Linked DNA regions of Lichenicola cladoniae. Each later gene encodes a partner of the first gene's protein in a complex. Links are inferred from orthologs where the notes say so. Each region holds a gene or a part of one and is shown in the gene's direction. Other genes may lie near its edges.

The links. Proteins that work in one complex are often made in the same cells at the same time.
Region 2: the proteins of HN018_RS14615 (region 1) and HN018_RS06545 are in contact, whole or in part, in a solved structure (PDB 1A0O), measured with the Escherichia coli proteins. The link is inferred for Lichenicola cladoniae from one-to-one orthologs.

Annotation. Positions count from the first base shown.
Region 1 is NZ_CP053708.1:3,215,488-3,223,289, reverse strand. The notes cover bases 2,604-5,497. They hold HN018_RS14615 (chemotaxis response regulator CheY), read left to right. Parts: upstream 2,604-3,804; coding sequence 3,805-4,191; downstream 4,192-5,497. Other genes in these bases: HN018_RS14605 (hypothetical protein), read left to right, coding at 4,804-5,497; HN018_RS14610 (protein phosphatase CheZ), read left to right, coding at 4,184-4,804; HN018_RS14620 (MotE family protein), read left to right, coding at 3,080-3,787; HN018_RS14625 (DUF6468 domain-containing protein), read left to right, coding at 2,604-3,074. In the rest of the region: flagellar basal-body rod protein FlgG, read right to left, coding at 1-15; flagellar basal-body rod protein FlgF, read right to left, coding at 55-795; HN018_RS14635 (flagellar basal body-associated FliL family protein), read left to right, coding at 977-1,456; flagellar motor switch protein FliM, read left to right, coding at 1,453-2,559; more of HN018_RS14625, read left to right, coding at 2,559-2,603; more of HN018_RS14605, read left to right, coding at 5,498-7,713. UniProt on the Escherichia coli protein: Involved in the transmission of sensory signals from the chemoreceptors to the flagellar motors.
Region 2 is NZ_CP053708.1:1,432,620-1,435,803, reverse strand. It holds HN018_RS06545 (hybrid sensor histidine kinase/response regulator), read left to right. Parts: upstream 1-393; coding sequence 394-2,976; downstream 2,977-3,184. Other genes in the region: HN018_RS06540 (chemotaxis protein CheW), read left to right, coding at 2,991-3,184; HN018_RS06550 (DUF3553 domain-containing protein), read right to left, coding at 77-262; moaA (GTP 3',8-cyclase MoaA), read right to left, coding at 1-14. UniProt on the Escherichia coli protein: Involved in the transmission of sensory signals from the chemoreceptors to the flagellar motors. CheA is autophosphorylated; it can transfer its phosphate group to either CheB or CheY.

The DNA of each region.
Region 1 (7,802 bases):
ATCAAGTGAGCGCATGTCGCCCTCCCGTCATGCTGAATGAATGTTCGCGGCAGGCTAGCCCTGCTGTGGCACGATCTTGTCGATGGCGCTTTGCTGCCGCTGCCCTTCGCTTTCGATGAACTGCGACACGAACTGGAATTCCTTTTCGGTCTGCATCATCCTGGTGAGCTCGGTGATCGGCTGTACGTTGCTGGACTCGACCACGCCCTGGGTGACTTTCGGAAGCGCGACCGGCGTCGTTCCGGCCGCGGCGCGATAAAGCTTTCCGCCCTCCGGCATGAGCTGGTTGGTATCGTCCACCGTCACCACGCCAAGCTTCCCCACCGGCCCGTTCTCGGTGCTGATGGTGCCGTCGCCGGCGATGCGTATCTGCGTGTCCGAGGGCGACATCTGCAGCGGGTTGCCGCCGGTATCGAGGAGAAGATTGCCGGCTGCATCGGCAATCCGCCCGTCGGCCAGCATCCCGAAGCGTCCAGACCGGGTCAGCCGTGGACCAGCTGCGGTGGAAACCGTGAAGAAGCCAGGTCCGGTGAGCGCCATGTCCAGCGGATTGCCGGTCTGGCTGAGGCTTCCGTCCTGCTGGTCGAGATAGGTCGCACGGTCCTGGGTGTAGGACAGCGTCGACCCGCCCGTCGGTGCATCGACCCCGTGCTGTTTCGACAGGTAATCAGTGAACAGGATGCGCTGTGCCTTGTAGCCGTCGGTGTTGGCGTTCGCGATGTTGTTGGCGATGACGTCCATGGCCCGCTGCTGCGTATCGAGCCGGGACAGTGCGATGTAGGTGGTGTTTTCCATCTGAATGCCCCGTGCACGTCGTCATGATCGCGGCGAATGCTTAACGGCTGCTTAAGCACGCCGGCCGACTAAGGGGGGCCGACTGGCGTGGCTCCGGCCTCGTCGATGCGATTAAGCGTCCCTTAATTACTCGGGCTCATGCTCGGGGAGAGCCAGGATGGTTTGCAGCGGGAGCAACGACATGAGCGCGGAGGCAACGGTCGAGAGCAGTGGCGGCGGGAACCGCAAGCCGATCGTGATGATCGGAGCAGTGGTGGTTCTCCTGGCAGTCGCCGGAAGCGGACTCTGGTTCAGCGGAATCCTGGCCCATCTGGCCCACCACGAGGCCAAGCCCGGCAACGCCGCGGTCGCCGAAAAATCGATATTCGTCGATCTGCCGGACGTCGTCTCCAATCTCGACACCGGCGGCCGGCGTGCCAGCTTCATCAAGCTGCATGCCAAGCTCCAGGTGGCCCATGCTGCCGACGTCGCCGTGCTGCAGGCAGCCATCCCGCAGATACTCGATATTTTCCAGACCTACCTCCGGAGCATGCGGCCGGAAGAACTGCGCGGAGGCGAGGGCACCTATCGCCTGCGCGAGGCTTTGATGAACCGGATCGATATCGTCGTGGCGCCGGTTCAGCTCACCGACATGCTGTTCACCGAAGTGCTCGTGCAGTGAACGCGGTCATCGAGGATCCCAACGACGAGGATCTGGCCTCCGCATGGGCGTCGTCGATCGGCGATGTCGATGACGCGGCCGACCCGTTCGATACGGTCGCGCAGCCTGATGCCACCAGGATACTCAACCAGGCCGAGATCGACAGCCTGCTGGGGTTCGACAATGGCGGCTCGGAGGACGTCGATACCAACGGGATGCAGCGCATCATCAGCTCCGGCCTCGTCTCGTACGAGCGCCTGCCGATGCTGGAAATCGTGTTCGACCGGCTGGTCCGCATCATGTCGACCAGCCTGCGCAACTTCACCAACGACAATGTCGAGGTATCGATCGACAACGTGGTCTCGCTCCGGTTCGGCGACTACCTAGATTCTGTACCTCTCCCGGCCATGTTCGCGGTCTTCAAGGCCGAGGAATGGGAAAACTACGGACTGATGGTCATCGATTCCGCAATGATCTACTCGATCGTGGACGTGCTGCTCGGCGGCCGCAGGGGCACCGCCGCGATGCGGATCGAAGGCCGGCCCTACACGACAATCGAACGCTCTCTGGTCGAACGACTGATCAGGGTGGTGCTGGCGGACCTGTCGTCCAGCTTCGATCCGCTCTGCGCGATCACGTTCCGGTTCGAACGCCTCGAGGTCAATCCGCGCTTCGCGGCGATCTCGCGCCTGTCCAACGCCGCCGTGCTCGCCAGGATGCATGTGGATATGGAGGATCGCGGCGGCCGCATGGACCTGGTGCTGCCGTACGCAACTCTCGAGCCGGTACGCGAGCTGCTCCTGCAGCAATTCATGGGCGAGAAATTCGGCCGCGACGCGATCTGGGAAACCCATCTTGCCGAGGAGCTCTGGAACACCGAAGTCGACCTGGACGTGGTGCTGGACGAACAGCCGATGCGTCTCTCGGACATTATCGCGCTCAAGCCGGGGAGCCAGTTCATCCTTCGCCACGGTCGCGAGGCGCCGGTCAAGCTTCGATGCGGCAACGTGGTCCTGTTCGAAGGACGCGTCGGCCGGCGCAAGAACCGGGTCGCAGTCAGGATCGAACAGGTCGTGGGGCGGCTGCCCGGAGGACCGGACACGCCTGGTTTGCGGAGAGGCTGATGACCGGTAGCAGCCTGAGCGGCACGGACTGGCTGCTCGAAATCGGCCTCATGGTTCTTCTGCTGGCCACCATGTTTCATGCGTTCCGGCTGGAGCGCGCGCTCGGCATCCTGCGGCGTGACCGGGCTGCCCTGGAACGACTGGTGGTCGGCTTCAATGACAGCACCCGGCAGGCCGAAGACGGTATTGCGCGTCTGCATGCTGCAGCCGACGGGGCAGGGCGGCAGATCGCGCGTCATGTCGACCAGGCACGCAGCCTCAAGAGCGATCTCGAGTTTCTAAGCGAGCGCGGCGAGAAGATAGCGGACCGGCTTGCGGATGCGGTTCAGCAGGCAAAACCTTACGAGGGTCCGGGATCGGCGGCGGCTCCGGTCCACGATGCGGCGGCTCTGCGGTTGCTGGTCCCGGCGCCCTCGCTGAACCTCGGCAAGCGTGACCAGGCGAACGATCAGGATTCCCGGCCTCGCAGCCAGGCCGAAAAAGACCTTCTGCGCGCCCTCCGGCTGGCAAGGTAGCGAACATGCGCGCGTTCTCATGGCATAGCCGTGTCCTGCCGTTGACGATGGTAGCCATTGCGCTGCTCTTCGCGGACAAGGCGGTCAGCCTCGTTCGCGGAGCGACCGCCGACGGTGCAAACCAGCCGGCGGCAGTGGCGGGCAGCCCCTTCATCCCGGCGGCCCTCGCTGCCGTGGCGGGTCCGATTGCAGCAGGAAAGCCGGGACCCTCTCCGGTGCCGGCGACATCGGACGCACCGAAACTGCCATCGATGCCGGACGTGGCGCCGGTCACTCCGGCCGAGCTGCAACTGCTCCAGGATCTGCGCAAGCGGCGCGATGCACTCGACGAGCGCGAGCATCGGCTCGATCAGCGGAACGACCTCCTGCAGTCGGCAGAACTCAAGCTGCAGTCGAAACTGGACGAGTTGACCGCGCTGCAGCAACGGCTGGAGCAGCTCGACGATGAGCGCCGCAAGCGCGGAAGCGCGAACTGGTCCGGCCTCGTCAAGATGTATGAGGACATGAAGCCGCGCGATGCGGCCACGATCTTCAACGTGCTCGACGTCTCGGTGCTGCTGGAGGTCCTCGACCGGATGGACGAGCGGAAGGCAGCCTTCATCCTGGCCGGCATGCTTCCGGAACGAGCGCGACTCGCGACCCAGATGCTCGCCCAGAAAAGAACCCGCCAGGACGTCGTCGCACCCGCGAGCGCGCCTGACCCACCCGGCTAGAAAGGCAGAAAAGCAGCATGTCGATCAATCATTCAGTGAACGTCCTTATCGTCGACGACTACAAGACGATGCTGAGGATCATCCGCAATCTGCTCAAGCAGATAGAGTTCGACAATGTGGACGAGGCGACCGATGGAACCGACGCGCTGGCGAAACTCCGTGCCGGCAACTACGGGCTCGTCATCAGCGACTGGAACATGGTGCCGATGACCGGCCTCGAGTTGCTGCAGGAGGTTCGCCGGGACCCCAAGCTGAAGACCCTGCCGTTCATCATGATCACCGCCGAGAGCAAGGCGGAAAACGTGGTCTCCGCCAAGCAGGCAGGCGTCTCGAATTACATCGTGAAGCCGTTTAACGCAGAGACCCTGAAGGGCAAGATCGAGAAGGTTCTGGGAAATGCTTGAGGTCTCGGATCTGCCGAAGCGTCTTCTCGATCTGGGCCGTCACTATCCCGATGCAAAATCGGACATCGTCGCCGAGGTGGTGGTTTCCATTCTGTCCAGCATGAGTGGCGATCTGAGCTCGCGGGAAGCGGCGCTGCTGCATGAAATCGGCAGTCTCGGGCAGGCGGTCGCCACGACCAGGCTCGAGATCGCCGCCCTGGGCGTAGACGATATCACCGTCAGCTATATCCCGTGTGCCAACGACGAACTCGATGCGATCGTCGCGCACACCGCGTCCGCCACCGAATCCATCCTCGAGGTCTGCGAAACCCTCGATGCGCTCGGCAGCGCGATGGACGGGGTTGCCGCCCGGCAGCTGCAGGATGCCACGATGAAGATCTACGAGGCCTGCAGCTTCCAGGACATCACCGGCCAGCGCATCACCAAGGTGGTCCACACGCTCAAGACCATCGAGACGACGATCGCGCGGATCGTGCAGACGTTCGCCCCGGTAACTGGCGCCCTGGAGCCGGTCGTGCGCGCTCCGGATGTTTCGCTGCTGAATGGGCCGCAATTGCCTGCCACCGCGATGGACCAGTCGGATATCGACGCGTTGCTGGCAAGCTTCGACTGATGTGCCTGCCGCGTCGCCTGGTTGCGCTGGCGACCTTGTTCTGGGCGATCGGCATGCTGCCGGCGTCGGCGACGCCCATTCCGAAAGTGTCGTTCCGGATTGGTGACCACTCATCGTTCGCCCGGCTCGTCGTTCTGCTGCCGGCCGGAATTTCCTGCACTTCGACCCGCGATGGTGACACCGAAACGCTTCGCTTCGGCCAGGCGTTCATGCTTGTCGGTCGGGCCCGGTCCAATGGGGGCGGCATCCTGTCGGTGGTCGCCGGCACCGATGGGCTGATCGTCAGGCTGCGCCCGTCCGTCACGGTCCACACGATGCGGATCGGACAACGCTTGGTGGTCGATGTTTTCCCACAGGTGGATGCGGCGTCCGAGGCATCCGCTCCCGCGGACAATGTCGCCGCGGCGGCCATGGTCGTGGCAGGCAGCGTTGCGCCACTTCTGCCCGGGCTGCCATCGCCGCTGATCGCCGTCGTCGAGCAACCTCTCGTTCGGACCCCGATTGTAAGGCCGGCGGTGCGGGCCTCGGCGCCGATCGCGGCGCTTATACCGGTCCCGCTCACGGGTCATGCGGGGCCCGGGCCGGATGCGCCGATACCAGGGGGTGCTGGTCCGGTGTCGATAGCCGCTTCCATCGTGCCTGCGGACAAGGGCGGCCCGGGTGGCCTCATGCTGCCATTCGACGGCCATGTCGGTGCGGCTGCCTACCGTCGGGGTGACGTGTTGTTCGTGGTTCTCGACAGCACCAAGCCGGTCGATCTCGGGGCGATGGCGGGCGATCCTGCCTTCGGCCGGGCGTTCTACACGGTGCTGCCATCGGGCGCGGTCCTGACGATGAAGCTGGATGCCGGAATGCAGCCCGGCCTGCGACGCACGCCGGATGGATGGGTCGTGACCATGCAGGGTGCCGTGCCGGGCGGCGCGGCAATCGTCCCAAGGGTCGATGATGGTGCGGTACAGCTCCCCGTGCTGGAGCCGGGCCATGTCGTTACGGTGCCCGACCCGGCGGTCGGCGTGGATCTGCTGGTCGGAACCACATGGCATGATGGTCAGAACCTGGCGCTGTCCCGGCACGGCGTCGGCTACGTGCTGGCATCGACGCTCCTGGGCGTCGCCGTGGAGCGCCTGTCCGACCAGCTCGAACTGAATGCGACATCCCAGGGCTTCGTGCTGGGTGCTCCGCACGGGCTCGAGCCGCTTGGGCAAGGACTTGCACGTGCCGTCGGCGGTTTCTCGCGAAGCGTGGATCTTCCCGATGTCGACACCGCCGAGTTGCAGAGGCGCTACAAGACCGCCTTGGCATCCGCGGCGTCGTTGCCGGCTGCGGACCGGCGTGCGCGTCGCCTCGATGCGGCGGAAGCGGCGCTGGCGCTGGATCGCGGTTGTGAGGCGGCAATCATCGCCGCGGTCGCGGATCAGGATGCACCCAGCGGGTCGGACCAGGCCCGATCGCACTTTCTCCAGGCCGCCGCCGCTGTCCTGACCGAGGATCCGGGTGCCGGGGCGCGTCTTGCGGATCCCCGTATCGGCAATACCGACGAGGTGGTGCTGTGGCGGGCGCTGGCTCTGGCGCATGCGCACCCGGACAGTGCCGACGCCGCCCACGCCATCGCGGCCCGTCTGGCGCTGCTACAGGCCTATCCGCAGCCTCTCCGTCGGCACCTTCTCGGCATGGCCGCCCTCGCTCTGGCTTCCGCGGGAAACGATCGCGAGGCCGGCCTCGTCGACGGGCTCGCCGGGAACGGTCAGGTGGGGCTTGCCAGGGCACTGCTTTCCAGGCGGCTCGGTCACGATGCAGCGGCGCTCGCCGCGTTCGACCGGCTTGTCGGGAACGATGATCCGGTCGTTGCCGAGCGCGCCGCCGAGCAGGCCATCGGGTTGCGGCTCGACACCCACCTGCTCGATCCCGGGCATGCCGCCGATCGGCTCGAAGCGCGTGTCCTGGATGCGCGCCTGGCAGGCAACGAGCTTGCGGTGAGGCTCAGGGTCGCGGATCTGCGCGCACTGCAACAGGACTGGCCGGCGGCCCTGAAGGAGTTGCGCCTGACCGCACGTGATTTTCCCGAAGCGGCCGGGGACGTGGCGTCGCGCGCCGCGGCGATCATGACCAGGGCGGCGCAACCCAGCTCCAAGCCGCCGGCCGGCGCTGCCACCGCATCCGGCGCCGGGCCGGTCGCCCAGCTCACGATGCTCGAAACCAGTCTCGACCTGCTGCCCCCCGGTGAAGACAATGCGGCCCTGTCGCTCTCGATCGCGGCCCGGCTGTCCGATCTGGATCTCCCCGGCCGTGCGGCGGCGCTGCTTCGCAAGACGATGGCCACGACGCCCCGGGGGACAGGCCTGGCAAAGCTCGGGCTCGAGCTCGCCCGTCTCGATCTCGACCAGGATCATGGCGCCGATGCCGCGACCGCCCTCGACGACAGCGCCGTCGCCGACCTTCCTTCCGATCTTGTCGCCGCGCGCTCGTTCGCACGTGCCCGCGCCGCCGCCACGGCCGGTGACGTGGACATGGCCCTGGCTCAACTCGCGCCGCTGCATGGCGCGGATGTTGAAGACCTGCGGGCTCGCGAGCAGGCATCCAGGCAGGACTGGCGTGGCGAGCAAGCCTCCATCGCGGCGCTTGCGGCACTGCGCCTGCCTGCGTCCGGTCCGCTGGGCCCTGTAGGGGAGGAGCTCGTCCTTCGCCTGGCAAGTGCCGCGCTACGTGCCGGAGACCGGGCCGGGGTGGATCGCCTGGGCACGGTCTGGTCGCAGCGCTTCACCGATCCCGGCAGGCTTCGCTTGCTCAGGCTCTTTACCTCCCGGGAGGTCGCGACCGTCGCCGATCTGCCTCGGTCCGCACTCGAATTGACCTCGGCGCGGACGGTCTTTTCGATGCCCGATCCGCAGCCTTCGAAGGGCGGCAGTTGATGACGCCATCGAGGTTTTTGAGCCATTTCCAGCAAAATCACTTGCGTTGTAACGCAGCAGGACCTATCTCCCGCGACCTTGGCCCAAGG
Region 2 (3,184 bases), 1.8 Mb from region 1 along the record:
AGGGGCGCGTTCATGAATTCCTGCAAAGCGTGCATCGGCGAATGCCGGCCTGCACGACTGGCTAACAGATTGGGCGCTAGCCCAGAATGTCGAGGTCGACCAGGGCTGCGTTGATCAACACCTTGCCCTGGTGCTCGAAATTGACCGTGATCCGAGGGCCGACGGCGGACTGCACCTGCCCGTCGCCCCACTCCGGACGATCCGGATGACGCACCCACTGGCCCGGCTCGACCAAGGATCTGAAAGGGACGCTATCCACCATGGTCTCCTGAACGCGGTTGCCGGACCGGCGGTTCGACTGCGCCGGGTCGCGTAGATCGTCCTCGCATTTACCATTCGTTCGTAAGCGCATGCGCATCATCGGCGGCAACAGCAAGCCCGATGGAGTGCCGCTTGGACGATCTCCTGGCCGATTTTCTAACCGAAACCTCCGAAAGCCTTTCGGAACTCGACCTCGCCGTGGTCCGGCTGGAGCGTACACCGAACGACCAGCCGACCCTGTCGCTGATCTTCCGGCTTGTCCACACCATCAAGGGTACCTGCGGCTTTCTCGGGCTTCCCCGGCTGGAACGGGTCGCCCATGCCAGCGAAACCGTGCTCGACAAGCTTCGAACCGGCAGCCTGACCGTCACCGCCGACGGCATCGGCCTGATCCTGTCGGCGATCGACCGGATACGCCTGATCGTCGACACCATCACCCGCACCGAAGCCGAACCGCCCGGTGACGACCTGCCGTTGATCGCCGAACTGAATGCGCTGGCCGAAGGCCGGAGCCCGGCCGTGCCGCGCCCGGTCTCGCTCGCGATCATCCCGGTCCCGACATCGACGCTCGCGCTGGTCGGCGCGCCGGCGCTGCCGGTGCCGGACGCGATCGCGGTCGCGCCGCCGGGCCCGCCGGACCAGGGAACCGATTCCGGGCCGATGCGGGGCCAGACGATCCGGGTGTCGGTCGATGTGCTGGAAACCCTGATGACGCTGGTCAGCGAGCTGGTGCTGACCCGGAACCAGTTCCTGCAGCAGCTGCGCACCAGGGGCGATGCCGAGCTGACCGGCCCGGTGCAGCGTCTCTCGCACCTCACCACCGAGCTGCAGGAAGGCGTGATGAAGACGCGCATGCAGCCGATCGGCAATGTCTGGAACATGCTGCCGAGGCAGGTGCGCGACCTGGCGCACGATCTCGGCAAGCGCGTCGACCTGGTCATGCATGGCGCCGAGACCGAGCTCGACCGGCAGGTGCTCGAGCTGATCAAGGACCCGCTCACCCACATGATCCGCAACAGCGCGGATCACGGGCTGGAAACACCCGCGGAACGCGAACGGGCCGGCAAGCCGCCGGTCGGCACCATCACCCTCACCGCCCGTCATGAGGGTGGCCACGTGGTGATCGAGATCGAGGATGACGGACGCGGCATCGATGTGCGCCGCATCGCCGAGAAGGTGATCGCGCAGGGCATGTCCACCCGCGCCCAGATCGATGCGATGAGCGACGCAGAGATCCGGCGCTTCATCTTCCAGCCGGGATTTTCCACCGCTGCAGCCGTAACCTCGGTCTCCGGCCGCGGCGTCGGCATGGACGTGGTGAAGACCAATATCGAGCAGATCGGCGGCATGATCGAGCTGCACAGCGTGTTCGGCCAGGGCAGCCGCTTCCTGATCAAGATCCCGCTGACCCTGGCGATCATTTCGGCCCTGATCGTCGGCGTGGCCGGCGAGCGTTTCGCGATCCCGCAGACCAGCGTCGTCGAGGTGGTGCTGCCACGCGCCGACTCCGATACCAGGATCGAGACCGTCGATGGCGCCTCCGTACTCAGGCTGCGCGACCGCCTGCTGCCGCTGATCAGGCTCGGTTCGCTGCTGCAGCTTCAGGACGCGGCGCAGGATGCGACCGTGCCCGCGATGGACATGGTGGCGGTCATTGCGGTCGGCAGTGTCCGCATCGGCCTGATCGTCGACGGCGTGTTCGATACCAAGGAGATCGTGGTCAAGCCGGTGTCGCCGGTGCTGCGGCATATCCCGCTGTTCGGCGGCAATACCATCCTCGAGGATGGCGCCGTCATCATGATCCTGGATCCCACCGGGATCGCCCGTCATGCCGGCCTGGACACCACGAAGAAAAGCCAGATCCGGCACGTACCCGACGACGACCATGCGGACGTCGACCGGATCGACATGCTGCTCGTGGAGGCCGGGATCGGGGCGCCCAAGGCGATCCCGCTTTCCCTGATCTCCCGGCTGGAAAGCATCGAGACGGACCGGCTGGAAGTGTCGGGCGGGCGCGTCATCGTCCAGTATCGCGGCAACCTCATGCCGATCATCACGCTCGACGACACGGTCGACATCGTGGCCCTCGCCCTGGGCACCACCGGCCGCGCTGCCTCGCATCCGGTGCTGGTGTTCGACAATGACGGCAAGCCGGCCGGCCTGCTGGTCGAGAAGATCCTGGATGTGGTCGCGACCGATCTGCAGGTCGAGCCCGGCTCCCAGCGGCTGGGGTTCCTGGGCACCGCGGTCATCGCCAGCCGGGCCACCGACATCGTCGATGCCGCCTTCTGGCTCACCCGCGCGTCTGGCAACTGGTTCCGGGCCGCGCCGTCGCGGAACCTCCGCAAGCCGCGCCTGCTGGTGATCGACGACAGCAGCTTCTTCCGCCAGCTGCTCGCACCAACCCTGGCGGCGGCCGGCTACGACGTCACCGTCGCGGACTCGGCCGAGAGGGCGCTCGAATTCCGCGAGGCCGGACGCAGCTTCGAGGCGATCGTGTCCGATATCGAGATGCCCGGCATGGGTGGGCTCGGTTTTGCCCGGACGGTGCGGGAGAGCGGCCAGTGGGTCGATCTGCCCCTGCTGGCGCTGAGCGGCAGCGACCTCGTGCAGGAGGCACGCGCCGCCGGCTTTACCGACATGATCCGCAAGTTCGAACGCGACGAATTGCTGACCAGTCTCGAGCAGTGCCTGTCCCGATCCATTGCCGCCTGAACGGGAACCCGGCCATGTCTTTCCAAGCCGACAAGATCCGTTCAAGCGACCGTAACCACGGCGGTAACGAGGCACCGGACGACGACCGCCAGGAGCAGGGCTTCGTGACCCTGATACTCGGTGGACAGCTGTGCGGCGTTCCCGTGCTGGCGGTTCGCGAGGTCATCACCAACAGCAAGATCGTGCGCGTGCCGCTGGCGCCGCCCGA